4 regions of the Selenomonas sp. oral taxon 136 genome follow, and region 1 is predicted to be linked to each of the others. Evidence: riboswitches for the same ligand, from Rfam matches in the RefSeq annotation. Region 1 holds a riboswitch; each other region holds the start of a gene.
The links. A riboswitch is a leader RNA that binds a small molecule or an ion and turns the genes downstream of it on or off. The one in region 1 is predicted to bind molybdenum cofactor.

Region 1 (7,295 bases):
TTGTGCCATTGACACGTCTTTCTCATACAGGAGAAAAGCAAGTCAGTTCTTGGCAGGCGCCTCGCCCTTGATGATGCGCTGTGCATCCGCCTCGCTCAGGTCATAGTGAAGGAACTGCTTGTAGAAATTCACCGTCTCCTTCACGAGATCGACATTGGCAAAGAGCTGCGGCTGGATGGTCTGTGCCGCCCAGAGGAGCTGCAGTGCGGACTCGGCACTGTAGCGATCCCAGTTGAACGTACCGACGGGGTTCGCATAGATGCGCCCGTTCTTGACCGCCTTGAGGCTCGACCACTGCGGATCGTTCTTGATTGCCTCGATCCCCTTCGCCGACTGCGTGCCGCCGATGATGATGATGTCGGGATCCGCCTTGAGGACTTCCTCGATGGTGGTCTTGATCTGCGGACCTTTCGCCGTGATGGCATTCCTGCCGCCACCGTAGCGAATCCACTCGTCAATGATGGTCTCCACGCCGTCCACCTTGAAGAGGTCATCGCCGCCGACAATGTGGAGCACGACGGGGCGGTCGGCATCGCTGAGCTTCTTCGTGCGCTCATCCGTGAACTTCGTCTTCTCGTCGAGGTAGGAGAGGTACGTCTCTGCGTTCTTCGGCGCGTCGCCGCCGAGCACATCGCCCGTGATCTTCACAACCTTGCGCAGCCCGTCATAGGTCGCAAAGTTGACACGCACCGCCGTATAGCCGTTCTTGCGTGCCGTCTCGATCTGCTCCTTGCTGCTTGCAAGCACGACCTGCGGCTTCTCCTTCTCAACCTCTTCCCAGTTCACATCCGTGCCCTTGACCGGCGCGGAGATCTCCGCGATACGCGGATAGACCTGCGCGAACCATGGGAGCCCCTGCACATTCTTCGTCGTTGTGACGAGCTTATCCGCGCCGCCGAGAAGCAGCACAACCTGATTGTTCGCGTGCCAGAGGTCGGCGATGCGCTCCACGTTCGCGGGAATCGTGACCTCCGTGCCGTCGATGTCCGTGACCGTGCGCGTCGCGTCCTGCTTGCCCTGCGCGGCGTTCTCCGTCCCGCAGCCTGCCAGTGCCATGACCATCATAACGAGGGCCAGCAGCGCAATGAGATTTTTCTTCATACCATCCACCCTTTCATAGAGATGTTGTTTATTTTAAAGCAGAGCAGCTCCCACGGAAAACGCCGAGAGACATACACTGCGGATTTCCTACAGCCGTGGGATCACACAGACCGTACGCTGCACATTGTCGCTGTGGAAAAGGCTCAGCTTCGTCCCGTACAGCTCCTCCAGATGCGATGCCCGCACCTCGTCCACGGATTCGTAAAAATCCATATGCGTGCCGAAACAGAGCGCGACGCGGCTGTTCAGCAGCAGTGCCTGCTCGGGCAGATGCGTTGTAAAGACGACACCGTAGCCCTTTGCACGCAAGCTATCGATGGTCTGCAGGACGAGCACCTGATTGCGCACGTCAAGTGCTGCCGTCGGCTCGTCCATAAGGATCAGCCTCGTATTTTGAAGCAGTGCGCGTCCGATGGCGACCAGCTGCCGCTGCCCGCCGCTGAGCTCCCTGCACTGGCGGTCGCGAATGTGTGCAATGCCGAGCTCCTCGAGAATCGCATACGTCTGCGCATAGTCCGCCTTGCTCGGCGCGGAGAACATCCCTGTGCGCACCGTCGCGCCGAAGGACACATAGTCACGCACCGTAAACGAACTCTCCGCGCTGATGATCTGCGGCACAAACGCGATCTCCCGCGCGCGCTCACGCGGCGACATCGCATAGATGTTCTGCCCGTTCGTATAGATGCGTCCCTGCGTCAGCTCCTGAAATCCCATCAGGCACGCGAGGAGCGTTGACTTGCCGACACCGTTGCGCCCGAGGAGCGCGAGCACCTCACCGCCCTTGATCGAAAACGAAATATGCTCGAAGATGTACGGCGCGTCCGTGCGATAGCGAAACGAACCGTCGTCGAGCCAAAGCATTGCGCGCTCCATCAGAAATACCTCCGCTGGCGGTAGAGAATCCACGCAAAGAACGGTGTGCCGACGAAGCCGCAGAGAATTCCGAGCGGCACCTCCGCAGAGGTCAGCGTACGCGCGAGGAGATCGGCGAGCATCAGGAAGGACGCGGCGAGTACCGCCGTTACGGGCAGGAGATGCGCGTGATTGCCGCCGACCAGCATTCGCGCCAGATGCGGCAGGATGAGACCGATCCAGCCAATCGTTCCGCTCAGGCACACCGCCGATGCTGTCAGCAGGGTTGCGAGCGCGATCACGGCAAGACGCTCGCGCTGCACATTCACGCCGAGACTCGCCGCCTCCTGATCCGAGAGCGACAGCACATTCATGCGCCAGCGCATTGCGATCAGCCCCGCAAGCGTGAGCAGGATAATCGGCGTCACGTAGGAGAGACTATCCCATGAGACCTTCGCGAGGCTGCCGAGCTGCCAATAGACAATATCTGCGAGCTCCGTATCGGGATCGGCGAGATACTTGAGGAGCCCGATCACCGCCGCCATAAATCCGGAGACGATAATGCCGCAGAGCACGAGCACAATGCGTGAGCGATTCTGCACGAGTTTCGGCAGCATGAGGGTCATCGTCACCGCCGCGATGCCGCCAAGAAATGCCGTGACCGCCGTGCCGCCGAGCGTCAGATGCGCGAGAATCGCAAGACACGCGCCCACGCTCGCGCCCTGCGAGACACCGAGCAGATCGGGCGAGACGAGATCGTTGCGAAAGACACCCTGATACGCTGCGCCCGACACGGCAAGCGAAATACCGACAAGAATCCCGCCGAGCACGCGCGGCAGACGAATCTCCATGATGACGTTATACATGGACGCATCCCATGTAATTGGCAGATTGATGAAATGCGATGCAAGAATTAATATCACCTGATCGAACGGGACGTAGAACCGCCCCACTGAAAGTGACACGATAAAAAACACTGCGGCAAGCACAAGCCCCACCGCCATCATACGAGGATACTGCCCCATAAAGTCCCTTCCCTATTCTTCAAAATCCCCAAAAGACAACAAAAAATCCCCGGAAATCCGGGGATTTGCACACAAAAAGAGCAGCCATCCCGCCGGTTTTCCTTTGCAATGCAGACAAAAGTCTGCGGGCAGGGAAGGACGTTTCCATACCTTCCCCCGTGATCTGCGGGATTCCGCGATCAGGCCGACGCACCATAGCATACGCCACAGGTACGGCGGCTCGAAAAACATAGCGCGTAAGAAAGCACTGATCTATTCGGCACAACCATCGATCTGGCACACCTCATCGTATCAGCGATTTCTCAAATTGTTCGCTTAGTATAACATGAGAATCGCATGAAGACAATGATAAAATTGACAGATGGCAGTGTTTTTGTCACAATGTGTGAATGCCCTTGTCTCATCAGAATGTCATGCGTACCCCCGTGCGCCAAATGCGCCCGTCGGAGGCAAGTGCATTGCTCGATTTGTCAAAAATATTGTCAATGCCGAGATAGGCACTAAAGCGGTCGCTGAACTTCTTGCGAATGACAAAATTCATAAGGCTGAGATTGGCATCACGCGATACAGAAGCCCTGCCGACTTGCTCTGAGTAGCGATAGCCGCTTGTCCAGTCATTCCACAGGATAGCATCAATCCCGTTTTTCGGGTTCTCATAGCTGAGCTGCAGGCTTGCCGTATGGCGGGCCCGCCCCTCCAGCCGCTTCCCTGTCGTGTCATCCCGCGCATCAAGATACGTGTATGTTCCGCGCAGAGAAAATCCCGCACCCAGAGGACGCCTAAGTTCCGCCTCGATGCCCTGCATCGTCGCACTCGATACGTTCTCATAGACGCCGTTTGCCAACATATGGAATGTCGGGAAAGGTACAGGTGTGAGCGTCGTATTGATATTGATCAGGTCATCGACCTTGTTGTGGAAATAGGTCAGTTTGCCAAAGTGCTTCCCTCGCTCTGCCTCAATGCCCAAATCAAAGTTGAGTGCCTTCTCGGGCTGTAGATTCGGATTGCCGTGGATATGTACCACCATCGCGGCATTGGGGGTATGCTGCCAGTCAAAGTAGAGCTCACTTGCAGTCGGAGCACGATATGCTGTCCCGACGTTTGCTTTGATGCGCGTATTCTTGCTGAGCTGATACGTCGTGCCGAGTTTTCCCGTCACCTCTGTACCAAACGTGTCGTTATAATCCCAACGAACAGAGGGAATCAGCAGCCATTTGGGACTGATGCACCACTCATCCTGCAGATAGAGCGCAGCATACTTCATCGTGCTGTCGCCAAGGTGATTGGTGGTGCCTTCTCGAACGAGCGTCCCCGCGCCTTGAATCCGTGTGCTCTCCATATCCTCCACACGATATTCGCCGCCAAAGGTCACCAGATGATTGTCGCCGAGCTGCACACTGCGTTTCCCGTCCAAAATATAGGAATTGAATTTCATCACGTCGAAGCTGGAAAGCGCGCTGGTAAGACGGTTTCGCGTATTCTGATCCTTGTTAAAATACGTATAATACGCCCGCAGGTCATAGCTTCCGCGTTTGTCTTCTCCGGACAGCGTTACCCCCGTAGAAATACGGTCATGATTGTAATCCGTTCCCTGCGTCGCCGAATCCTTCATATAGAGATTCTCACGCAGATAGTCGAGAAACACATCCACTCGTTTATTTTTTGTAAGTTCCATGCGTCCATCGATATTGAAGAAGTATTTATCCCCATACATATTGCTTGCCGCGTTCGTGCCGCGCTCATGGATATCCGTCATCTTAAAGCTCGACGAGAGCGCCCACTTCCCCCTCTTCTTTCGTTCCACGCGGATGCCGCCGTCTTTCTGCCGCGTTGTCCAGTCCGTCAAGACACTCACGCTGTCTTGCTTTGGTGTCTTTCGGATGATGTTGATGACGCCGCCAAGTGCATCCGCACCGTAAAGCGAGCTTGCTGCACCGCGCACGACCTCGATACGATCAACATCGTCCATATTGATGCGCTGCAGTTCATAGTAATTCGCCGTCTGACTCGTATCCTCGGTACGGATCCTTCGCCCATCGATGAGAATTAGTGTCTGGTTCGTACTAAGCCCGCGAATGGCAGACTGATTGCCGACCATCCCGTTCTCACGTATATCGATGCCAACAGCCAAACGGAGTGCCTGAGCAAGATTCTCCGCTCCCATCCGATCGATGTCTTTACGTGTAATGACCTCCGCAGAGGCAGGTGACTCTCTCAGCAGCTGTTCGGTACGCGATGCGGTGACAACGATGGGGTCTGTCTTGACCTGCAGCGAATCTGCATCTGCATCAGCTGCATAGGCCGGCAGGGAGAGCGCACTGAGTACGGCAGTGGTCAGCAAGGCATTTCTCTTTCTCATAAGTGAATGAATCATGTAGAAGCTCTCTTTCTAAAACAATTAATAACAAAACGACAACAGGGCAACGCGTACCGTGCTGGGCGATACAGCGCGTGTCCTAGTCCTCTGCATACATGGCATCTGCGAGCACCTGCAGCGCATCTGCCGCACGTATGCCCGGATTCACAGCAAAGAGGTCATACGGCAGGACGTAGACACGTCCTCTCTTTACGGCAGAAACATCTGCCCATGCAGGGTTTTCCTGCAGATCGTGACGCATCTTCGGCTCCAATGTTTCGGTCGGACCATGGACGATAATGAAGATAACATCGGGATTTTCCCGCGCGACAAACTCCATCGAAAGCGGTGCGTATGCACCGTCTTCCTCTGCCGCATCTGCGATATTGCCGCCGCCGAGCATGTTGATGAGTCCGCCGGTAAAACACCTTCCTGTCCCCATATTAAAGCTGTCCGGTGCGCCAAATACGAGCAGGCTTTTCGGTGGTGTTTTTCCCTTCACTTGCTGCTCTACTGCGGCCATTTTTTCCTGAAGTGAAGCGACTGCCTCCTCTGCCCTCTGCTCACTCCCTGTCAGACTGCCGTAAAATCTAAGCGCCTCATAGAGAGAGGGAACATCATCAAGAGCACGGATGTAAATGGGGACTCCTGCCTCACCGAGCGTCCCTTCAAGATCCGTATGAAAGGGCACATTGGTACCGATGACAAGATCCGGCTGTAGAGAAAGGATCTTCTCCAGATCCGGCTGATGAATGATGCCAACCTCTTCGGCAGAGGCCGTTGCCGCCTGAACCTCCTCTGAAAGTGCCTGAGATGTCGGTTTCCCAACAACAGCATCTGCACCTCCTGCCGCGACGAACAGATCCAGATTGGATGCGTTGAGGCATACAACACGCTTTGGATGGACAGGAATGGACACCTCGCGCCCCGTGCTGTCCGTCACCGTCAGTTCAGTCGGCTGCGACACCTCCTTTTCTTTCGGCCAGAGTGCGAATACGGCCGCAGCAATCATGCAGAGTGCTGCAAGAATGACGATGATTTTACGCATACAAAACCTCTCTCTTCTCCCGTGCTACGCACTGCGGAAAGCATAGCCGTGTGCGTTGCCCCGCAAACTCCATATCCCGCACGAGGCTATCAACGCCATAAAGATTACGCACCAGATCGCAGGTAAAAACGTCCTCCGGCACACCATCCGCCATCACACGGCCATCGGCGAGTGCAACGAGATGACTGCTGTAGCGCATGGCCTGATTGAGATCGTGGAGCACCATGATAACAGTGAGCCCAAGCGTATCGTGTAAACGTTCGACGAGTTCCATCAAAGCAAGCTGATGACAAACATCGAGATACGTTGTCGGCTCATCGAGCAGGAGAATCTCCGGCTGCTGTGCCAATGCCATGGCAAGCCGTACACGCTGCCGCTCACCGCCGGAGAGCGCGGTCAGCGGCCGCGCAGCAAAGGGCAGCAGTCCCGTCTGCCGAAGTGCTGATTCACTGGCTTCGGCATCTGTTTTGGAAAAACCATCCCAGAAGCCACGATGCGGCAAACGCCCCATACGTACGAGCTCCATCACGGTGATGTCGGCCGGCAAATCCGCACTTTGTGGAAGAAAGGCAATGCGTTGTGCAACTTTCCTCATAGGCTGTTCCCATATATCCTGACCTGCCAGTTCGATTCTGCCGCTGCGCAGCGGCAGAATCCGCGCAAGAGCCTTGAGCAGGGTCGATTTTCCTGAACCATTTGGCCCAATGATTGTGACGATCTCCGCACGATGTATGGTGAGGCTTACCCCGCGCACAATATCTGTCTTCCCATAGCCAAGCGTAAGCTCCTTTGCGGAAAGGATGACCTGCTCGCTAGTTCCCTTCTTCTCCCATTGATTCTGTTCCATCTCGCTGCACTCCATCTGCATAGCCTCCTCTCCCATCACTCTTTCATGCCTTTCTTCAAAAGGTAA
Region 2 (7,295 bases), 680 kb from region 1:
CATCCGAAAGGCGATGCTCATCCACCTTCAGCCCGAAGGCGCGCAGCTTTGTATCGATCACGGGCGTGAACGTATCCTTGATGCGCCCATGGAACACCTCAGAGCCCGTCGTCACCACGCCGACCTTCATCTTCTGATACGGCAGAATCCGCAGCATCGGCTGAGTGCCCGCCGTCTCACGCACCCGCTCCATCACCGCCTTGTCGATGACGAGCGGGATCACGCGCATCCCCGCGAGCTTCGTCCCCGCCTTGACAGGCATGTGCTGCGCAATCGTCGCAATCATGACATCCTCGATGTCGTTGACGGCATTGAGCGCATCCTCGTTCACCTCGAACACACCTGCCGTCGTCGCGGTCAGCTCTATCTTGCCCTCGCTCGGCTCACTCGCCGCCATGTGCTCATTCTGACAGACATCACGCAGGATCGCCGCCGCATCGTTCTCATGCAGCAGATTCGGATCGTCCTCCCAGGCAAAGATATGCTCTTTGCCAATGCGCAGAAGAACGGGAATATCCTCCGCACGGATCACATCGCCCTTGCGGAAGCGTGCGCCCTTTCGTTCCCCGCGCACAATCTCTGTAATGTCGTGGCAGAGCACCATCCCCACCGCATCCTGAACACGAACCTCACGCATACTGCTCTCCCCGCTTGATTCGGCGGCATTCCGCAAGTGCCGTCACTCTCCTATAAAGCACTCCATCCACCGCCGTCACGGCACAAATTAAATTATATCACATAAAACGATTCTCAATTATGAATATCTATTATTGATTATACCACAAAAAATAAATAACCTCTATGAGTTTTCCTAAATTATAGATAGATTCATTTAATGTTAGAGAAACACAATTGATTTTCTCTGCCGATTCCGCTATGATAAAATTATTTCAAGAAGAAAGGAGGATATCGATGCCAGAAACAGGACTGACGCATTTCGATGCAGGCGGTGCCGCCATCATGGTCGACGTCAGCGGCAAGAACAAGACGCATCGCGAGGCCATCGCGAGTGGACGGATCTGCGTGAGCGAAGCGGTCTATGCGGCGATCACGGCAGGCACGGCAAAAAAGGGCGACGTCCTTGGTGTCGCGCGCATCGCAGGCATCATGGCGGCAAAGCGCACCGCGGACATGATCCCGCTCTGCCACCCGCTGCCGCTCGCCAAGTGCAGCATTGACTTCACGCTTGAGGAGGTGCCGCGCCATGCGGTATATGCCGCGGCGACGGTCAAGGTCACAGGCGAAACGGGCGTGGAGATGGAGGCACTGCACGCCGTGAGCACGGCGCTGCTGACCATCTACGACATGTGCAAGGCGATCGACAAGCGCATGGAGATCACAGACATCCGCCTCGAGCGTAAGTCCGGCGGCAAGAGCGGCACATTCGTCCGCTGAGAAGGAGGGTTTTTCCCTCACCCTCTCCGAGCAGAGCACGTCTAAGGAAACATCTATGGCACTCTGCCTGACGCATATCGTCACAGGGTATGTCGGGAAACGGACATACCTCCCATTCGCAAAGGAGAAACATCACATGAACATCAAAAAGACACTTACCGCCCTCTTGGCGGGCACGGCACTGCTCACCGCCGGCTGCGTCGGCGGCGGCAACAGCGCGAACAAGATGGAGACGCCGCAGGAGAGCCCCATCGAGCTGCAGGTCTCTGCGGCGGCGAGCCTCACGGACGCGATGAAGGAACTCGGCGCGATGTACGAGGAGAACAACAAAGAGGTTCATATCGTCTACAACTTCGGCAGCAGCGGCGCCCTACAGCAGGCGATCGAGAACGGCGGAGCCGCCGACGTATTCGTCTCCGCCGCACAGAAGCAGATGAATGCACTCGACGAGAAGAAGCTCCTTGCGGACGGTACGCGCGTCGATCTTCTCGTCAACGACGTGGTTCTCATCACGGCGAAGGACAGCAAGCTGAATCTGCCCGACTTCAAGGCAGTGCTCGACCCGCAGGTTGCACACATCGCCCTCGGTGAGCCGAAGGGCGTCCCCGTCGGACAGTACAGCGAGGAGGTATTTACGAAGCTCGGCATCCTCGACCAGGTCAAGGCGCGTGCCGTCTACGGTTCAGATGTGCGTCAAGTGCTCGCATGGGTCGAGACGGGCGACGCGGACTGCGGCGTGGTCTATGCGACGGATGCCGCCATCTCGGACAAGGTGAAGGTCGCCGCCGTTGCCCCTGCCGACACGCATAAGCCCATCGTCTATCCTGCCGCCGTGCTGAAGGACTCCAAGAACGAGATGGCGGCGAAGGAATTCCTCGCCTTCCTCCAGACAGACAAGGCTGCCAAGGTCTTTGAGAAATACGGATTCACCGTGAAAGAATGATGGACGAAACACTTTCCCCGCTGCTCATCTCCCTTGAGGTCGCAGGGCTTGCCACGGTCATCACCTTCTTCGTCGGTATTGGGCTCGCCTACGGTGTGCTGCGTATCCGCAGCCATATTGCGGCGACCATTGCCGATGCTGTGATTACTCTGCCGCTCGTCCTGCCGCCGACCGTCGTTGGGTTCTTCCTCCTGCTCTTTCTCGGAAAGCGCAGTGCCATTGGAAGCGCCCTCCTCTCCATCGACCTGCCGCTCGTCTTTACGTGGCGTGCGGCGGTCATCGCGGCGGTCATCGTGAGTCTTCCGCTCATGTACCGCACGGCACGCGGTGCCTTCGAGTCACTCGACAGCAGCATGATTCATGCGGCGCAGACGCTCGGTGTCAGCAACGGACGCATCTTTTGGCGCATCATCCTGCCGAATGCACGGCACGGCATCCTCGCAGGGCTCGTTCTCTCGTTTGCCCGTGCCCTCGGCGAGTTCGGTGCGACCATCATGTTCGCGGGCAATATCCCGGGACGCACGCAGACCATGTCCACCGCCATCTATGCGGCAGTGCAGGCAAACGACTACGACCTCGCCTTTCGCTGGGCAGTCATCATCTCCCTGTTCTCGCTCTTCTTTATCGGTGCGATGAATCTCTACCTCAAACGGGAGGTGCGTGAATGAACCTCGTCGTCAACATCGAAAAACGCCTGCGTGACTTCATGCTCTGCGCGAACTTCACGCTCACGAATACGACGCTCGCCCTGCTCGGCGCGTCGGGCAGCGGCAAGAGCATGACGCTGAAGTGCATCGCGGGGCTTGAGACGCCGGATCGCGGACAGATCATCCTCAACGGCCGCACGCTCTATGACAGCAGTGCAGGAGTCAACCTCCCGCCGCAGGAGCGCAGTGTCGGCTACCTCTTTCAGAACTACGCGCTCTTTCCGAATATGACCGTCCGCGAGAACATCATCTTTGCACTGGACGGATCACAGGAGGAAAAGGAACGCATCCTCGCCGAGAACGTGGCGCGCTTCTCCCTCGACGGACTCGAAAACGCCTACCCAGCAGGGCTCTCAGGCGGACAGCAGCAGCGCGCTGCCTTTGCGCGCATCCTCGCGCGCGGCGCAGATGTCCTGCTCCTCGACGAGCCGCTCTCCGCACTCGACACCCATCTCAAGTGGCAGATCGAAACCGCACTGCGCGAGATCCTCATGGGTCAGAACATCGCGGCGATCCTCGTCACACATGACCGCGACGAGGCATTTCGCATCGCGCAGGAGATCGCGACCGTCGACCGCGGACAGCTCACACCCCCGATGGATCGGCACGAGCTCTTCCGCAGTCCCGGTACGTGTGCAGGTGCACGCCTCACAGGATGCAAGAACATCTCTGCCGCCCGCCGCCTCGACGCGGCACACATCGAGGCGACCGACTGGGGCATCACGCTCGCGGTCACAGACGATGTGACGGATGCGCACCATATCGCCATCCGCGCACACTATTTCGTTCCCGTGCAGGAAGACGGCGAGAACGTCTTCACCGCACAGATCGCAGAGATCATCGAGAGCACCTTCAGCATGATCGTCATGCTTCGCTTCGCCGATGGTGCTCATCGCGTGCGCTGGGAGGTGGACAAGCCCGCATGGGATGCACTTCGTGTGAGCGAAAACGCAGCCCTGCGCATCTGCCTTCCGCCTGAAGCACTGATGCTGCTGCGGGATTAGGGGAGACAGACAAACGCATACAAAAACGCCCTTATGGTGCATCGCGCCATAAGGGCGTTTTTCTGTACTACGCAGAGCGCGTCAGCCGCCCCTCTGCCATCATATAGCAAATATCCGCATATGATGCTGCCTCGCGCTCATGTGTGACGAGGAGGACTGCCGTGCCTGCATCGGCAGTCTCGCGCACGAGATCAAGCACGCGCCGTGTATTCTCCGCATCGAGGTCGCCCGTCGGCTCATCAAGGAGCAAAATCTGCGGCACGCCGGCAAGGGCCCGCGCGATCATCATGCGGCGCAGCTCCCCGCCCGAAAGCTCCGACGGACAGACATGCGCGAGCGGTGCGATGCCAAGCCGCTCCATCAGAGCATCCGCATGTGCAGACACGTCCTGTTCCCTGCCATAGAGAAGCGCCGAGAGGAGGACATTCTCCCGCACCGTCAGCGCGCGAAGCGACATCGGCTGCTGCGGCACAATGCCGAGCGTACTGCTGCGCAGCTCCGCACGCGCATCCTCGGGCAGTGCGTAGAGATCCGTCTCCCCTATGAGCACCTTCCCCGTCACGGGCGGCAGGAGCCCGCCCAAGATATGCAGCAGCGTACTCTTGCCGCTGCCCGAATGCCCCATGACCGCCGTCACCGTACCGGAGGAGAGGCACAGATCCGTCTCCGCCACAGCGACAATGTACCCTTCCCGCGCACTGTCGCGCAGGAAATCCTGACTGATTTTCTCCGCCCGCAGTTCCATCATCCATCCTCCCTCAGCAGTGTGCTGATCGGCGCCGTACATACGCGCCCCACCGTCCACGCCGCCGCCAGCATCCCAGACAGTGTCACTGCGAGGAGCGTATTCACCGCCAGCAGCAGAATCGTCCCGCCGTCGGGGAGAATATAGGGGCGCATCAGCCCCGCCTTCATCAGGCCGGCAAAGGGCAGAATAATCAGTGCGCCGAGTGCAACTCCTGCCGCAGCACCCGTCGCCGAGGCGAGTGCCGCCTCCGTCAGCATCATGCGCGTCAAAAAGCCGCGCGCCGCCCCCGCGATGCGCAGCATCAGATACTCGCGCCGCCGCTCGCGCGCCGACAGGTGAAAGGCGATGCCGAGAACGACGACGGCGATCACCCAGACCACTATGACGAGCCCGCCGATCATCTCCAAGATACCGCCCAGTCCCTGCTCCACTGCGTGCACCATTCCGTGTGCAGGGCGCGCCGTAAGCGCGGGATATGCCGCATTGACCGCCTCTGCGACGCCCTCGGGCGAGAACCCGTCCGCCGTCCGTATCATCACGGCAGAGATCGCATCCTCCGTCGGAACCCCCTGAAACACATCAAAGCCCCTTTTCGATGCATTCGCCATCATTGCACGGATCGTCTCCATATTCGTGTAAACCGCCGTATCCATCCCCGTTCCCGTCGGCGTGAGCCGTCCCACAACGCGGCAGGGCAGATCGTAGAACGTCAGCATCCCATCCGCAGGCACGGAAATGCCGCTGCCGACGAGAATATCGCCATAGCCGACCGTACCGCCATAGCTCTCGCGGATCCACGGCTGAATGGTCTGATCCGAGGCGGGATCAAAGCCGATCAGCTGCACCGCTGCGGAGCAGCAGCCCGCATGTGCCGAGGCAAGGAAGAACTGCGGCGTCGCATGCGCCACTCCCGCCATGCTGCGCAGATCGGAGAGATAGTGCTCCTCCATGTAGAACTGCGCGGGAACGCCCTGCACGAGCACCCCCTCCAGCGAGCCCGCTCCCTCTGCCGCCTTCGGCAGGACAATGACATCTGCACCGAGCCGCTGCTGAAACTGAATCAGACCGCCCTGCAGCCCGAGCAGCATCTCCGAGCCGCCGAAGATCACGAGGGCAAGAATCCCCGTCAGCACAGCAAGCGTCGCGGAGCGTGCCATATTCCTGCGGCAGGAGCGCAGGGCAAGTGCTTCACTGAACTTCACTCATTCTCCCCCTTTCGATGCTGCCACAGATACAGGGCAGAAAGGACGATGTTCAGCACGGCAATCACGCTGACCGATGGCTGCATCAACGTATGACACCGCATGGTCTCCATCATGCAGAGCGGAATAAGATGTCCCGGAAGACAGATCACCAGCACAGCGAGCGGAATCATCGCAATGGCCAGCCCTGTCTTTGTTCCTGAGCGCAGCGGCACAAGATGCAGGAGGGACAGGATGAGCATAACGGCAGCAAGCCCCGTCAGCGCCTCTCCTGCCCAATGACAAGTCATCCACGTTCCATCCTCATGCGGTGCACATGGCGCAAAGGTCGTCTGTATGCCAATGAAAAATATCGCATTCAGCACAATCTGCAGAAGCGGACACACGCCGATTCCCTTTTTCTCGCTGCTCATGATCATTCCCCTTATCTGGCATTTTTATCTATCCTACCAGAGATGATAAAAAGTTTCAATAAAAAAGAAAAAAAGAACTGCCCCTCAGGGCAGCTCCTCAAAATTCAAATGGCAGGGGTAGCTGGACTCGAACCAACGCATGCGGGATTCAGAATCCCGTGCCTTACCAACTTGGCGATACCCCTATCGCTCTCTCAGCAACATAGCGAATTATAGCGGAAGATGAAAATCTTGTCAAGAAATTTTTTTCTGCTCCTCTTCCCCCTCTTCCTTCTCCATCGCGAGCACCGCCTGCACAAGAATCGCGCACTCCAGACGCTTCTTCTGAATCGCACAGCCAATCTCGTACGGCTGCCGAATATCCCCATGAAAGAGATCGGCGTTCGCGTGGCAGCCGCCGCTGCAGTAAAACCGCGCCCAGCAGTCACGGCAGAGCGGCTTGTTCAGCACATGCGAGTTGCGGAAGTACGTCGGCAGCTCCATACTCTCCACGCCCGTAAAGACCGAACCAAGGCGATAGCCCTCACGCCCTACGAACTGATGGCACGGATAGAGATCGCCGTTCTCCGCGACGGCATAGTACTCATGCCCCGCCCCGCATCCCGCCAGTCGTTTCGCCACGCAGGGACCATGGTTGAGATCCATGTTGAAGTGGAAGAAGAAGAACCCCTTCCCCGCACGCACGCGGTCGAGATAGGTCTGCGTCAGGCGGTCATACTCCGCATAGATGCGCGGCAGATCCTCCTCTGTAAAGCCAAGCGGACTGTCCTTCAGCACAACCGGCTCCATCGAGAGGATGTCAAAGCCCGCCGCATTCATGGCGAGCACATCCTTCGTAAAGTCGAGATTCTCGTGCGTATACGTCCCGCGCAGGTAGTAGTCG
Region 3 (7,295 bases), 650 kb from region 1:
GCGGGCGAATACGTCCGCTCGTGGCAGGGGCAGGAGGCAGCCATCGCCGCCGCTGCCATCAACGCCTACTACAATCAGCCGTCAAAGGTGGCGGCGATGCAAGGATTTCACGGTGACGACGCATCTGCTGCGACACCGGAGGAGCGCAAGAAGCTCGAGGCGTTCACCCTCTATACGGAGCAGATTCGCGGGAAGAAGGTCGCCGTCATCGGACACTTCCCGAACTTTCAAAAGAGATGGGAGTCCATCTGCGACCTCTCCATCCTCGAGATGCAGCCTGAGTGGGGCGACTACCCCGCCGAGGCGGCAGAGTTCCTCCTGCCGCAGCAGGACTACGTCTTTATGACGGGGGCGACGTTCGCGAACAAGACCATGCCGCGCCTGTTGGAGCTCTCAGCGAACGCTGTGACCGTCATCGTCGGCCCGTCCGTGCCGATGCACCCATGCCTCTTTGACTACGGAGCAGACGGGCTTTCGGGGTTCACCGTGACAGATGCCGCACTCGCTGCCGACCTCGTCCACTTCGGCTATGAGACCGACATCGCATGCTGCGGGAAAATGGCGGACGTTCTGCCGCATTCGGGCGGACGATAAACAGACCGATCAGCGATCCCAAACAACACAACAGAGTTGCCGTACGCTATCCGTATGGCAACTCTGTTTTTCATTGAACAATCAGAAGGTCATATCCATGCCAAGCAGGAAGTTCGTTCCATCGGCAGGGCTTCCCCAGCTATACTGGTAATCCGTGTCAAAGAGATTATTGACGCGCAGGAATACACCCATATCCGCGATAGGCTCATAGCGCAGATCAAGATCCGCTGCAAAGTATCCGGCACTAGTCGGTCTGCCGAGCGTATCCAGACGTGCACGCATCGCACGTCCAAGGAGCGTCGAGCGCAGCTTTCCCTCGCGGTAGGTTACACCAAAGTTGAACATCTGCGTCGGGAGTCCCGAAGCAATCGTTGTCTTCTCCTTGCTCTCATCCTCGGCACGAATCCACGAATAGTTGGCAAATCCCGAGAACTTCGGGCTGAATGTCTGCCGGTAGGCAAGTTCCAGTCCACGGATATGGGTCTTATCGACATTTCCTAAGACACGATCATTCCCAAAAGTCACAAAAGTAAGGCGATCCCTCACCTCTGTACGGAAATAGGAAACATCGAGGTCAGATTTTGGACTAAATTTATGCTTCCAGCCAAGTTCATAGCTGCTGTTGCGCTCCGGCTTTGGAACGGGATAACCATTACGGATATTGCCTGCCGCATCTTTGGAACCGACGAACACATGCGAGCGCCCTGCCGAGAAACGAACCGTATCGCGTTTCGTTGCATCATGTGTGATGTTAAAGACGGGGTCTGTCGCATGTGCATAGGAGCTTGTCTTCGGCGTCGATTTATTGTCCATATAATCCTGCCTTACCCCCTCATAGCGAACGCCAAGTGTCAGGCGCGTCCTGCTGCTCGGGCTCCATGCATTCTCAACATAGAAGCTTTTACGTGCATCATTGCCATCACGGCGGTAGGAGGTATTGTTTTCATCCGTATTCCAACTGAGCTTTATATACTTCGCACCAAAACTCAGTACGTTTCTGCTGTTATACGCAACAGATGCGTTCGCCTCGACGCCGTTGCCGCGCGAGAACCATCCACTGCGATACCACTGCGGTGCCCCATGCGTAAAGAACGGAAGAGAACCGCCCTCCGTCGCGAGCAGATTACGCACCCAAAGATTGTTCTCATCGATCATGTGGTAATACTTAACATCATACTGCCATATATCATTCGGTCTGCTTTCATACCGCAGGGCAATATTGGATTGACGGAACCCCTTAAAGTGCCAATCCGTCGCATTGTTATTCTTTACATGATTAGTGGTTATATGATTTCCTGCCTGCACCGACCATCTGGGTCCACGTGGCGCAACATACTGGCCTGTCGCTGGATCAACAGACTCCGGAACTTCTCTGTCCATATCGGAGTAGTAGCCGTTCAATGTCAATGAGGATTTATTGCTCGTCTTGAACCGAATCTTGCCGTCAAAATATAGTTTCTTATCTGTCTGATTCTCCAGATAGCCTGCAGAATAATGCCTTGACAGATTGACGGCATAACTGATGTTCTTATCGCTGCCGCTGTAGCCGAGCTTCGTGTCGAAGGTGTGATTCGAGCCGCCCGCAACACTCACACGGAACTTTCCGGGCCCCCTGCCGTCCTTCGTCGTAACGAGGATGACGCCGCCCTTATAGTCCGTGCCGTACTGCACCGGTCCCGGTCCTTTGATGATCTCAACCTTCGCGATGCTGTCTGCGGAGATGGTCGAGAGATCGGATGCGGCATTCGATACAATACCGTTGAGTGGGAATGCGGGAATGCCGTCGATATAGACCTTTGTCTGGTCAGAACTTGCACCGCGGACGCGCACCATCTTGCTGTCCTTTGACGCAGGTGCCATATAGATCCCCGGTACCTGCGAGAGGATGTCGGAGAGGTCGCGGTAGCCGCGCTCCTTGATCTCCTGCTCCGTGATTGTGTTCGTCGTCACGAGATACTTGTCGACGCCGTCCGCGTCGACATTGACCGTATCCGTCGTGTAGTCCGCATCCGCTGCATACGCATGCGGGAGGAAGACAAATCCTGCCGCGACCGCCGCGGCAAATACCGCTGAATGTTTTCTGCTGTGCTTCATGAATACCTCTCCTATTCCTGCACAAAAAAAGACTGTTCCCCGTACTGACCGCACGAAAAACAGTCTCTGCAAGAACACACTCAGAGTCATCCTGTTTCATCGTTCTCCTTTTCAATACGGGAAGGTCGCCGCATTTCTGCGACGGCCCTGTGAACAGACACACAGCCATGTATCTGCTCAGGCGCAATACCATAGGCATAAGCCCTTAGGATATTTTTGCTCGGAAAACGTATGTAATTTTCTGTTTAATTCTACTAAAATTCTTTTATCCTGTCAATCCATTTCTAACAGTCCCCTATTCTCACCGCCGATAGCGCACGCAGAGTGCCTTGAACTTCTGCGGGTCGATCTCGAGGAGGTAGTCCTTCTTGAGACACCAGCGCCAGTTGAGCCCGACGGTGCCCGGGGTGTTCATGCGTGCGCGCTCGTCGAGCCCGAGGATGTCCTGCATGGGGATGATCGCCATGCGGGCACGTGAGGCATACGCCGCCTTGATGAGACGCTGACAGATGGTCCGCGGGCGGTCGGAAGTCGTCCCCACGAGGTTGGCGAGCGATTCGCGCAGCACCTCGTCGATGTCGCGGCTGTACCAGCCGACGGTGGTGTTGTTGTCGTGCGTCCCTGTGTAGACGATGCTGTTCTCGGGCGCGGTGAAGCCGATGCGCCCCGAGCTGCTGCCTGCGATGAGGAACTGGACGATCCGCATCCCGGGGAAGCCGCAGTCGTCACGCAGGCGCTCCACGTCGGGCGTGATGATGCCGAGATCCTCCGCAACGACGTTGAGTTTGCCGAGGTCGCTCTCGATCGCGTCGAAGAATGCCTTGCCGGGGCCCTTGAGCCACGTGCCGTTAAGCGCGGTCTCCGCCTTGCCGTCCACCGACCAATAGGACTCGAATCCGCGGAAGTGGTCGATGCGGATGATGTCCACCTGCTCGCGCAGTTTACGGAAACGGCGTTTCCACCATGCGTACTTCTCCGCCGCCATGGCGTCCCAGTTGTACTGCGGGTTCCCCCACAGCTGCCCGTTCACGGCAAAGTAGTCGGGCGGTACGCCCGCGACGGTGTGCGGCGTGCCGTCCTCGTTCAGGTCAAAGAGGTGCTGATGCGCCCAGACGTCCGCGCTGTCCTGCGCGATAAAGATCGGCATATCGCCGAGAATCTCGATTCCCTTCGCGCGTGCGTAGTCGTGCAGGCGGTTCCACTGTGTATGGAAGACGTACTGCTTGAAGTAGTCAAGCTCCATCGCATCGCGCTGCCGCTCACGGAGCGAGCGGAGTGCGTCAGGGTCACGGCGTTTGATCGCTGCATCCCACTCCGTCCACGCCGCGCCGCCGTACTCCTTCTTCGCCGCGTGAAAGAGCGCATAGTCCTCAAGCCAGTATGCTTCCTTCTCACAGAACGCACGGTAATCCGCATCTGCCGCCCCCTGTGCGCGGAAGGCGCGGAATGCCTTTTCCAGAATCTCCTTCTTGAACGTGCGTACGCGATCAAAGTTGATGAAGCCCGAGTTCGCCTCGTATGGCAGGAAAAGGTCTTTCTCCTTCAGCCAGCCGCGCGCAGCCAGTGGCTCGGGGTCGATGAGCATAAAGTTCCCCGCAAAGGCGGAGATGGACTGATAGGGGGAGTAGCTGCTTCCGACGGGGCTGAGCGGGAGGATCTGCCAAACCTTTTGCCCCGCATCTGCAAGGAAGTCAACAAAGCGGTACGCCTCCTTGCCGAAGTCGCCCACACCGTACTTCGAGGGCAGGGAGGTCGGATGCAGGAGGATGCCCGCCTTGCGCTCGTATCTCTGCTCCTCCTGTCGCTCGCGCAGGAGCAGTCCGAAGAGCGGTGGGATGCGGACGCGCAGATGTCCGCGCTCGACCTCGTAGGTGCGCGAGGGCTTAAAGACGTCCTCAAACACACCGCAGGCAAAGTCGCTCACGTCGAGATCGACGGTCAGCGTCTCCGTCCGGCTGCGGTTGAACGCCACGACAAAGATGCCGGGCTCCTTCTCCTCATTGAACACGTCGTAGCCCGAACGGATCGTGCGCGCGTAGGCGATGACGTCGCCCGCCCCGTAGATAGGCAGGATGTCGCCCGTGCGCAGTGCATCGTTCCCGTTGCGCACAGCAATGAAGCGTGTTACCCAGTCACGGATCTCGAGATTGCCATGCTCCCAGTCGTAGGGGCGGCGATTGAACGGATCCTTGAACCCCTGCATCCCGATCTCGTCGCCGTAGTAGACACTCGGCACGCCGGGATAGGTCATCTGCCAGAGCGTCGCCATGATGAGGCGGCGGATACCGAGCATCGCCTGATCGAGCGTCATGCGCACGCGCGACTGCTCGATTGCGGGCATGCCCTCGTAGTATGGGACATCACCGAGGATGGTGATGGCACGCTGCACGTCATGACTGCTGATGAGGTTCATCATGGCGTAGAGATTTTCCTTCGGGTAGTTTTCGATCTGGCTCGCCATGCGCCGCACCGTCAGCGCACCGTCTGCCGCCCCCGTCAGGAAGTCCAGCATTGTACTGCGCAGCGGGTAGTTCATCGCCGAGTCCATCTCGTTACCCGAGAGATACTCGCGCGGCGTGCCGTAGGCGACCTTGTTCGACGCGTCCTCCCAGACCTCACCGATCATGACCGCATCGGGGCTGCGCTTCTTGAGCTCGGCAAAGAAGGTCTTGGAGAAGGTCGGCGGCAGCTCGTCGATGACGTCCAGACGCCAGCCTGCGATCCCCTCGTTCATCCAGTGATGGAGGACGCTGTCCTCCCCTGTGATGATGAAGTCCATGTAGGACGGATCCGTCTCGTTGACGTTCGGCAGGGTGTCAAAATTCCACCAGCAGTCATACTCATTCGGGAAATTGCGAAAACGATACCACGAGTAGTACGGCGATTCCTTCGACTGATATGCGCCAATCGAATCATACTGCTTCCGTCGATTGAAGTAGATGCTGTTGCTCCCCGTATGGCTGAATACGCCGTCGAGGATGATGCGGATGCCGCGCTCGCGTGCTGCCGCGACGAGACGGCGGAAATCCTCGATATCGCCCAGCATGGGATCGATGCGATGATAATCACCCGTATCGTAGTGATGATTGCTCTCGGACTCAAACACGGGGTTGAAGTAGATGCACGAGATGCCAAGTTTTTCGAGGTAGTCGAGTTTTTCCATAACCCCGCGCAGATTCCCGCCGAAGAAGTCATAGGCGATGATTTCCTTCGTGTCGGGATCCTTGAGATACATCGGGTCGTCCGTCCAGTCCGTGCGGATGACAGCGCCCTTCTTGCGCACGATGGTATCCCCCGCACGCGCAAAGCGGTCGGGGAAGATCTGATACATGACACTGTTCTTGAACCAGTCCGGCGTGTGCGCTCCGCGATTGTAGATCGTCACCTGATAGGAGGGGGGCTGCTCGCGATAGAGCGCGCCGACGCCGCCAAGCATCTCCGCGTTGTTCCCGTAGAAATACGTGCCGCTCTCCATCGTGATGATGAAGTAGTACCAGAGAAGGCATCCATGATCCGGCAGCTCGATCCACGCAGTGTAGAACCGCTGTGCGGCATTCGCATCATGCGGCACGAGCGTGACGAGCTGCTCCCCCGCCTGATCTTGCCAAAGGCGCAGGAGTACCTGCCGCACCGGCTCATCCGTGCGGAGCTGCAGGCCAAGACGCATCCGGCTCCCCGCCTCTGCCGCGCCGACGATGGAGCGGAAGTAGATGTTCTGCGAATTATGTTCTACCTGATAGGATTCCAGCATAGTGCCTCTCCTTTCCTATCGTTTATACACAGAAACCACCGGCGAATCGTTCATTATCGTTCAAACGAATTCACCAGCGGTTTTGTGGAAAAGCTCTTACAAATAAGCTAAAATCTGTTATTTCTTTTTCTGAAGGCGCTCATAGAGCTGCTTGTACTCCCCTGCCGAACGCGTCCAGCTATAGTCGCTCTTCATCGCCGTATAGACGAGCTGACGCCACTCACGCAGGTTCTCGTAGACGGCAAGCGCGCGTTTCACCGCGTACATCATCTCATGCGCATTGTACTCGTAGAAGAGGAAGCCGTTGCCCTTGTCAGGGTCGGAACGGTCGAACTGGACGACGGTGTCCTTCAGACCGCCCGTCTCACGCACGACAGGGATCGAGCCATAGCGCATGGCGATGAGCTGTCCGAGCCCGCACGGCTCGAAGGTTGACGGCATAAGGAAGATGTTCGAGCCAGCATAGATACGCTGTGCCAGCTGATTCGAGAAGCGAATATTGACCGATGCCTTCGTCGGATGCCGCCACGCAAGCTCCTTAAACCACTCCTCATAGTCGTGTTCGCCCGTCCCGAGCAGGACGAACTGCATATTCTCGTGCTCGAGCATCTCGTCGATGATGCGCGTGATGAGATCGATGCCCTTGTTCGGCACAAGTCGCGTGATCATCGCCACGAGCGGCGTGCGGCGTGACTCGGTAAGTCCGAGCTCTCGCTGCAGGCGTACCTTGTTGTCGACCTTGCCCTCGGCGGCGCTCTTCACATCGTAGTTGACGTAGATCTCCTTGTCCGTCTTCGGGTCGTAGATCGTGTTGTTGATGCCGTTGACAATCCCGAAGAGATCCTTCCTCCGCTGG
Region 4 (7,295 bases), 970 kb from region 1:
GGCATGGACTATACGATCGGCTGCGACACGGCGGCGAATACGATCATCGACGCGATCAACAAGCTGCGCGACACAGCATCGGCGCATCGGCGCATCATCGTGCTCGAGGTCATGGGGCGTGGCTCCGGCTGGCTCGCTCTCGTCTCGGGCATCTCGGGCGGTGCGGAGTACATCCTCGTCCCCGAGGAGAAATTTGACCTCGCGGAGATCGTCAACGACCTCACCAACGCATACGAGCACGGCAAACGCTACATCCTCATCGTCGTCGCCGAGGGCGCGGCCAAGGGGCAGGACGTCTGCGACTACATCGCAAAGCATACGGACATCGAGACGCGCGTCTCGGTGCTCGGCCATATCCAGCGCGGCGGCTCACCGACGGTCATCGACCGCGTACGCGCCAGCCAGCTCGGCGAACAGGCGGCACTCGCACTCATCTCGGGGCTCTCGGGCATTGTGTTCGGCTACCACAAGGGACACGTCGTCTCCGTCAACCTCTACGACGCCGTCAACAACAAGAAAACACTCGATCCCGAGTACCTGCACCTCGCAAAGGTACTTTTCTAGAACATCCACCGCAGCACCCGTAGAAAGGATGATCCCGTGGCAAAGATCATTGCGGTTGCCAGTCAAAAGGGCGGCGTCGGCAAAACGACGACGGCGGTCAATCTCGCCGCCGCCGTCGCGCGTGCGAAACGGCGCGTTCTGCTCATCGACATCGACCCGCAGGGAAATGCGACCAGTGCCTTTGGCATCGACAAGAGCACACTCCCCGCGACGACCTATCGCGTCCTGATCGACGGAAAGCACATGCGCGAGGTCATCATCGAGTCGGACTACCTCGTCGACGTCGTTCCCGCCAATGTGGAGCTTGCGGGCGCCGAGGTGGAACTGGCGTCGCTGGAACATCGTGAGACACGCCTGCGCAAGGCGATCGCCGAGGTGCTGACCGACTACGACTACATCTTTATCGACTGCCCGCCCTCCCTCGGCTTTCTGACATTGAATGCACTGACGGCGGCACACGCCGTCCTCATCCCCATCCAGTGTGAGTTCTTTGCCCTCGAGGGCGTGGCGCAGCTGATGAAAACCATCAGCCTTGTTAAGGAGCGCGCCAATCCGAAACTGCGTGTCCAGGGCGTCGTGATGACGATGTACGACTCACGGACGCGCATCGCGGGGCAGGTCGTCGACGAGGTGCGCGACGTCTTTGGCGACGCGCTCTATCAGACGATGATTCCGCGCAACGTCCGACTCTCGGAGGCACCCTCCTTCGGGCAGCCGATCACCTCGTACGACATTACATCGCGCGGGGCGGAGATGTATATTGCACTCGCAAGGGAGGTCATACGGCGTGAAGAAGGCTAAAACAGGCGGCCTCGGGCGTGGGCTCGGCGCACTCGGACTCGGAAAAGACGCGCTCACCCTGCCGACCGACCCGCCGCCGGAGGAAAAGACAGAAACCGCTGCAGCCTCCGCGGGCGTCCCGGCGGAGCTCTCCATTGACGTGATCCAGCCCAACCGCTTTCAGCCGCGCCGCGAGTTCGACGAGGCGGCACTCGAGGAGCTGCGCGAGTCCATTGCACAGCACGGCATCCTCCAGCCCGTCACCGTCCGCGACATTGGCGCGGGCAAGTACGAGCTCATCGCGGGCGAGCGGCGTCTGCGCGCCGCCAAGATGGCAGGGCTCACGACCGTTCCTGCATTTTTCCGCACGGCGAACGACGCGGAGATGGCAGAGATGGCACTCATCGAGAACCTCCAGCGTGAGGATCTCAACCCAATCGAGGAGGCACACGCCTATCAGCGGCTCCTCACCGAGTTCAAACTCTCACAGGAACAGCTCGCGCGCCGCGTCGCACGCAGCCGCTCGGCAATCGCGAATAGCGTCCGCCTCCTGCGCCTCGCGAAAGAGGTGCAGGCATTCATCGCGAACGGCGTTCTCACCATGGGGCAGGCACGTCCGCTCCTCGCGCTCGAGACCGCCGCGCTGCAGCGTGAGGCGGCAGAGTACATCCAGGAGCACGAGCTCTCGGCACGCGGCGTCGAGGCGCTCGTCAAACGCCTGGCGAAGGATCCGAACGCACTGAAAAAATCAGCGCCGCCAAAGCCAGAGAAAAAGCCAGACCTCTTCGTCCGTGAGGCAGAGGAGCGCCTGACGCGCAGCCTCGGCACGAAGGTACGCATCCAGACGGGACGCGAGGAGGGGAAGGGGCGGCTCGAAATCAGCTACTTCTCCGCCGAGGATCTGGAGCGACTGCTGTCGCTCCTGACCGTATCGGCAGACGGCGTGGCAAAAGAGGACAAGCGTGCGGCACTGCGCGCATTCTCCACGCAGAAATTCACCGTATAGGATGTGCGGCGTGCCGTCTGCCGCCCTCTGGGGCACATCCGCCTCCGCCCCATGGGGGACGGAGGAAAGAAGGGAAGAGAGAACTTGTTTTTTAGTAATCTAGTGAAGTCGATCGAAGCATATGATGCAGCCCTCCTGCTCACCGCGCTGCTCCTGATCTTCGTCCTGCTCATCCTCGTCATCTACGTCATGGTACGGCTCTCGACGATGAGCAGCCGCTACCGCGCGATGATGCGCGGCTCGAGCAAGGACGATCTCGAGGGGATGCTGATCCAGCACGTGCGCACGGTGGAGGAGGTCGCGGCAACGAACGCACGCATCCTCGAGGAGAACGAACTAATCCGACAGTTCATCCGCCAGTCGCTCGTGCGCGTCGCCTCCGTGCGGTTCCGCGCCTTTGAGGACATGGGGGGCGACCTCAGCTATGCCGTCGCCCTGCTCGATGCGAACAACGACGGCGTGATCTTCTCCAGCATCTTTGCCCGCGAGGACTCGCGCAGCTACATCAAACCGATCAAAAACGGATCGTCGGACTACCCGCTGAGCGACGAGGAAAAGGACGTACTGAAGGAAGCCATGGCAAAACCGCTGCCCATCCAGTACTGAGAAGATATCAACGGACAAAAACCTGCTGTGTCACAGCAGGTTTTCATATTCTTTGGATAGGATAGGGAAATAGGGAAATAGGGATCGGACAGGAACATCTCGATGGGAAGAGGGGGACGCGTTGAGCGAAGAACAATCACGCTATAAACTGCAGCTGGTGGATCGGGAAACGGACACGACGCACACCGTGCGCCTCTCGCTGCGCGCCCTGCGCCTGCTCGCCATGGGCGTGGGCGCGGGGGCGGCACTCGTCGCTGTCGGCTCGATTTTCTCCATCTACACCCTCACGCATGCCTACCTCCACGAGGAGGAGACGGCACAGCTGCGCGAGGCGAACCGCATCCAGCAGGAGCAGATCCGCCAGATCGCGAAAAAGGCCTCCGCGCTTGGGCAGGAGGTCGATGCCATCCAGCGTACGGAGGACGGGCTGCGCGCACTCGTCGGCGCACCGCCCGCGGAGACGGACAGCGCGGTACAGGAAGGAGATGCCGCACCGGCACCGACAGGCGGCGCACCGCACACACTCACCACCGATGAGGTCGGCGAGGCACTTACGATGCTTGAGGAACGCACCGCAGTGCGCCGCACCTCCATCGGACAGCTCGCCGCCATGATGCAGAAGGATGTGCCGGGGGCATCCTCCTTCCTGGGTGACGATACACCCGTCACCACCCCGACAGGCTGGCCGACGGACGGCTTCATCAGCTCAGGGTATGGACTGCGCTGGAACGGCGCGGAGTTCCATCAGGGCATCGACATCGCCGCCGAGATGGGAACACCCATCGTCGCGACGGCGGACGGCGTCGTGACCATCGCGGGCTGGAACGCGGGCGGCTACGGCAACATGGTCGACATCGATCACGGGAGCGGCGTTTCGACACGCTACGGACACGCCTCGGCGGTCGTGGTGACGGTGGGACAGCGCGTGCGGCGCGGACAGATCATCGCCTATGTCGGCTCGACGGGGCACTCCACAGGACCGCATCTGCACTACGAGGTGCGCCTCAGCGGACAGCCCGTTAACCCGACCTCGTATTTGTAAGCAAAGGAGACACTATGAAATCCATCACCTGCCTGCTCGCCGCAGGAATCCTCCTCCTCCCCGTCAGCGGGACGGCCGCCGAGAAGGAGACGGAGATCCATGTCGTCATGGCGGCAGAGGAGTCTCATGGAGACGCTGCCGCGTCAGAACAGCGCACCACATCTGCCGCAAAAGATGCGCAGGAGACAGTGGATACGGAAAAGACGACAGACAGGGCGCAGACCACGGCGGAGCCCGCGGCAAAGGACCGTGCGGCATCGGAACAGCGCACGCAGGAAGATGCCTTCGATGCGGAGATGGATGAGCTCGGCACAGAGAACGCTCCAGCAGAGCAGACACCGCAGACCAATGCCACCTCGGCGAGAGATGCGGAGGCAAAGACGAAGACGAAGACGAAGACGGCAGAAGAAACGGCTGATGGGGAAGGGACGGCCGAAGCCGTTCTTGTCAAAGAACCTGTGAAGGAAAAGGCGCCAGCCGCCGCAGCGACGGACGGTGCAGGGCATTCCGCCGTGTCTGCAGAGCCTGCAAAGAAGGCAGATGCAGCGGATAAAAAAGCTGAGAAAAAGCATGCCGCTGCCGCTGCTGATGCGGCAAAGCGCGAGGCATACGGCAAAGAGACGGCGATCGAGCCCATCACGCTGAAGGACGGCGACTGGGTCTTCATCGAGGGCGACGAGCGGCGCGGCTGGTTCTTTGACCGCAGCCGCATGAAGCGCAACGCCGACGGCTCCGTCTCCTACTGGCAGCTCATCCTCTACAACAACCTCGGTCGGGCACAGTTCGCCGAGGCGATGAAGAATGCGGACTACGAGCACCTCGGCTACACCATGCAGCGGCGCGTGCTCAGCCCGAAAAAGGACGCCATCAGCACCTACGAGATCCTCGCCTACGACGGGAATAGCGCACTCATCACGGAGAGCAGCCGCGAGGGGCACCGTGCCGTGATCCGCGCAAACACCATGACGGAGAAAGAGCGCGACGCCGTACGGCAGGAACTGCGCCGAAAGAAATAACAGCGAGGGACGCATCTCCCCATGTGCATCATCACCGATGCCGGGAGGGATGCGCCCCTTTTTTGATCGAATTAAGGAATCGCTGATAAAACAGTCTCTCGGTACTTCCCTAAGATGGCTGTGCCGAATTTATCAGTGCTTCCTTAACTGCAGATACAGCATCCATACACCGCGAATGGATCACTCTATAACTATAATAAACAAGTATAACTCAAACATGTGATGAGAATAATTTTCGCATATTGACAGGCTGTTTTCACTCTGTTAAACTGTTATTAATTACATAGGTATAGAGGTACATTGTACCTCTCGGTTTCCGAGCAAAAGCATCTAAGGGCGATGCCTATGATGCTGCGCCTGCGCCGCAGGGAGTGATCCCTGCAGTGCACAGGGTTTCGGCAGAAATGCCGGAGCCTCCCTTCCGAACGCGGTTTCCTGCAGAAAACCCGCTCCCTTGAAAAGGAAACGACAACATTGCCGCGCAAGGGCGAGGAGAGGATATTTTGATGCAAAATATCCCTTGGATTCGTCTGCTACGAGGGACTGTTTGTCGTGCCCTCGGGTGCGTCGGACGGTTCCTCCTTTATTATTTTGTACGGAGGGGCCCTGGCTTTCGCGGGATTGGCTTTATATATCTGATGTGTGGGAAGTATTGACGCAAGTTTCTGTTGTCAATCGCCCTGTCGTTCTGCTCGCAAAGGTGTCTGTGTGCCGATCGCGGCGGGATGGATGCGGGTGTTTGGCATGACGGCAGTCTTCCATGGAGACAGGAGGCATAATGTGAACAAAAGGGAGAGCTTGTGGGAGGCATATCTCGCAAAAGGTTTCAGCCGGCGGAATTTTCTCAAGGGCTGCGTGACCCTCACGTCGCTCATGGGGCTGAGCACGGATAACCTTTCAAAGGTCGTCGAGGCCGCCGAGGCGAAGCCGCTGCCGGTTGTGATCTGGCTGCACGGGCATGAGTGCACGGGCTGCGATGAGTCGTTCATCCGCTCGGGCGCACCGCTCGCATCGGATCTCGTGCTGAACGAGATTGCGCTCGAATACAGCCATCTCCTCTGCGCCGGCGAGGGTGAGGCGTTCGAGGCACATCTCGAGGAAACGATCAAGAAGTATCATGGCGAGTACATCCTTGCCGTCGAGGGCGCGGTTCCCATCGGGGAGCACGCCTGCACCTGCATGTCGGGCGGTCACTCCTTCGAGCATACGCTGAAGCACGTCACGGAGGGAGCAAAGGCGGTCATCGCCTACGGCACGTGCGCGACGGCGGGCGGCATCCAGGCCGCTGCGCCGAACCCGACGGAGTCCAGGGGGATCCGCTCCCTCATCGGCGCGAAGCCCTATATTGCTGTGCCCGGCTGTCCGCCGATTCCCGAGGTCATGACGGGCGTCATCATGCACGTCGCGCTCTTCGGCACACTGCCGCCGCTTGACGGCGAGGGACGTCCGCGTCAGTTCTACGGCAACCGCATTCACGACACCTGCTACCGCCGTCCGTTCTTCGATGCGGGCATGTTTGCCGAGCGCTTTGACGACGCGGGTGCAAAGGGGGGCTGGTGCCTCTACAAGCTCGGCTGCCGCGGCCCCGAGACGTACAACTCCTGCGGCAATCTGCGCTGGTATCAGGGGCTCTCGTACCCCATCCAGTCGGGCGCACCCTGCATTGGCTGCAGCAACGCGAACTTCTGGGATCAGGCGCCGTTCTCGAAGCGTCTGCCGGAGTACAACGGCATCGATGTCGACATGGTCGGCGCAGGCCTTGCCGTCGCAACGGCAGTCGGTGTTGCGGCGCACGCCGGAGCGAGCCTTGTACAGAAGAAATGCCATGAGAAGCAGCTCGAAAAAGAGGGAAAGCAGGTGCATGAATGAAACACGTCGTTGTAGACCCAATCACCCGTATTGAGGGACATCTGCGCGTTGAGCTGCAGGTGGACGAGGCATCGGGCAAGGTCACCGATGCCATCTCCTCCGGCACGGCATGGCGCGGCCTTGAGCTCGTCATGAACGACCGCGATCCGCGCGATGCATGGGCATACATTCAGCGCATCTGCGGCGTCTGCACATCTTCTCATGCGCTCGGCTGTCTGCGTGCCGTCGAGGACGCATTCGGCATCACGATCCCAAAGAACGCGCACTACATCCGCAACATCATTGCGGCGTGCCTCGGGCATCAGGATCACATCATCCATTTCTACCACCTCCACGCGCTTGACTGGGTCAGCCCGCTCGAGGCACTGAAGGCGGATCCGGCGGCGACGGCGGCACTCCAGAACACGGTGCT

Region 2: another riboswitch for molybdenum cofactor. It lies ahead of modA (molybdate ABC transporter substrate-binding protein); the one in region 1 lies ahead of AXE86_RS00700 (FecCD family ABC transporter permease).
Region 3: another riboswitch for molybdenum cofactor. It lies ahead of AXE86_RS09280 (TonB-dependent receptor); the one in region 1 lies ahead of AXE86_RS00700 (FecCD family ABC transporter permease).
Region 4: another riboswitch for molybdenum cofactor. It lies ahead of AXE86_RS05370 (hydrogenase small subunit); the one in region 1 lies ahead of AXE86_RS00700 (FecCD family ABC transporter permease).

Annotation. Positions count from the first base shown of each region.
Region 1 is NZ_CP014239.1:144,260-151,554, forward strand. Features, by position in the region: gene AXE86_RS00690 (ABC transporter substrate-binding protein) at 43-1,101, opposite strand; gene AXE86_RS00695 (ABC transporter ATP-binding protein) at 1,189-1,974, opposite strand; gene AXE86_RS00700 (FecCD family ABC transporter permease) at 1,974-2,978, opposite strand; molybdenum cofactor riboswitch at 3,061-3,216, opposite strand; gene AXE86_RS00705 (TonB-dependent receptor plug domain-containing protein) at 3,382-5,352, opposite strand; gene AXE86_RS00710 (ABC transporter substrate-binding protein) at 5,435-6,382, opposite strand; gene AXE86_RS00715 (ABC transporter ATP-binding protein) at 6,375-7,244, opposite strand; gene AXE86_RS00720 (FecCD family ABC transporter permease) at 7,265-7,295, opposite strand, start outside.
Region 2 is NZ_CP014239.1:821,991-829,285, forward strand. Features, by position in the region: gene AXE86_RS03780 (molybdopterin-binding protein) at 1-637, opposite strand, end outside; gene moaC (cyclic pyranopterin monophosphate synthase MoaC) at 877-1,395, shown strand; molybdenum cofactor riboswitch at 1,408-1,538, shown strand; gene modA (molybdate ABC transporter substrate-binding protein) at 1,532-2,338, shown strand; gene modB (molybdate ABC transporter permease subunit) at 2,335-3,006, shown strand; gene AXE86_RS03800 (sulfate/molybdate ABC transporter ATP-binding protein) at 3,003-4,049, shown strand; gene AXE86_RS03805 (ABC transporter ATP-binding protein) at 4,117-4,797, opposite strand; gene AXE86_RS03810 (FtsX-like permease family protein) at 4,794-5,999, opposite strand; gene AXE86_RS03815 (DUF4418 family protein) at 5,996-6,418, opposite strand; tRNA gene AXE86_RS03820 (tRNA-Gln) at 6,522-6,597, opposite strand; gene scfB (thioether cross-link-forming SCIFF peptide maturase) at 6,647-7,295, opposite strand, start outside.
Region 3 is NZ_CP014239.1:1,938,531-1,945,825, reverse strand. Features, by position in the region: gene AXE86_RS09285 (Rossmann-like domain-containing protein) at 1-594, shown strand, start outside; gene AXE86_RS09280 (TonB-dependent receptor) at 676-2,688, opposite strand; molybdenum cofactor riboswitch at 2,777-2,926, opposite strand; gene malQ (4-alpha-glucanotransferase) at 2,990-6,439, opposite strand; gene glgA (glycogen synthase GlgA) at 6,557-7,295, opposite strand, start outside.
Region 4 is NZ_CP014239.1:1,112,990-1,120,284, reverse strand. Features, by position in the region: gene pfkA (6-phosphofructokinase) at 1-564, shown strand, start outside; gene AXE86_RS05395 (ParA family protein) at 601-1,365, shown strand; gene AXE86_RS05390 (ParB/RepB/Spo0J family partition protein) at 1,352-2,350, shown strand; gene AXE86_RS05385 (DUF4446 family protein) at 2,435-2,956, shown strand; gene AXE86_RS05380 (M23 family metallopeptidase) at 3,078-3,998, shown strand; gene AXE86_RS05375 (hypothetical protein) at 4,013-5,014, shown strand; molybdenum cofactor riboswitch at 5,327-5,481, shown strand; gene AXE86_RS05370 (hydrogenase small subunit) at 5,795-6,883, shown strand; gene AXE86_RS05365 (nickel-dependent hydrogenase large subunit) at 6,880-7,295, shown strand, end outside.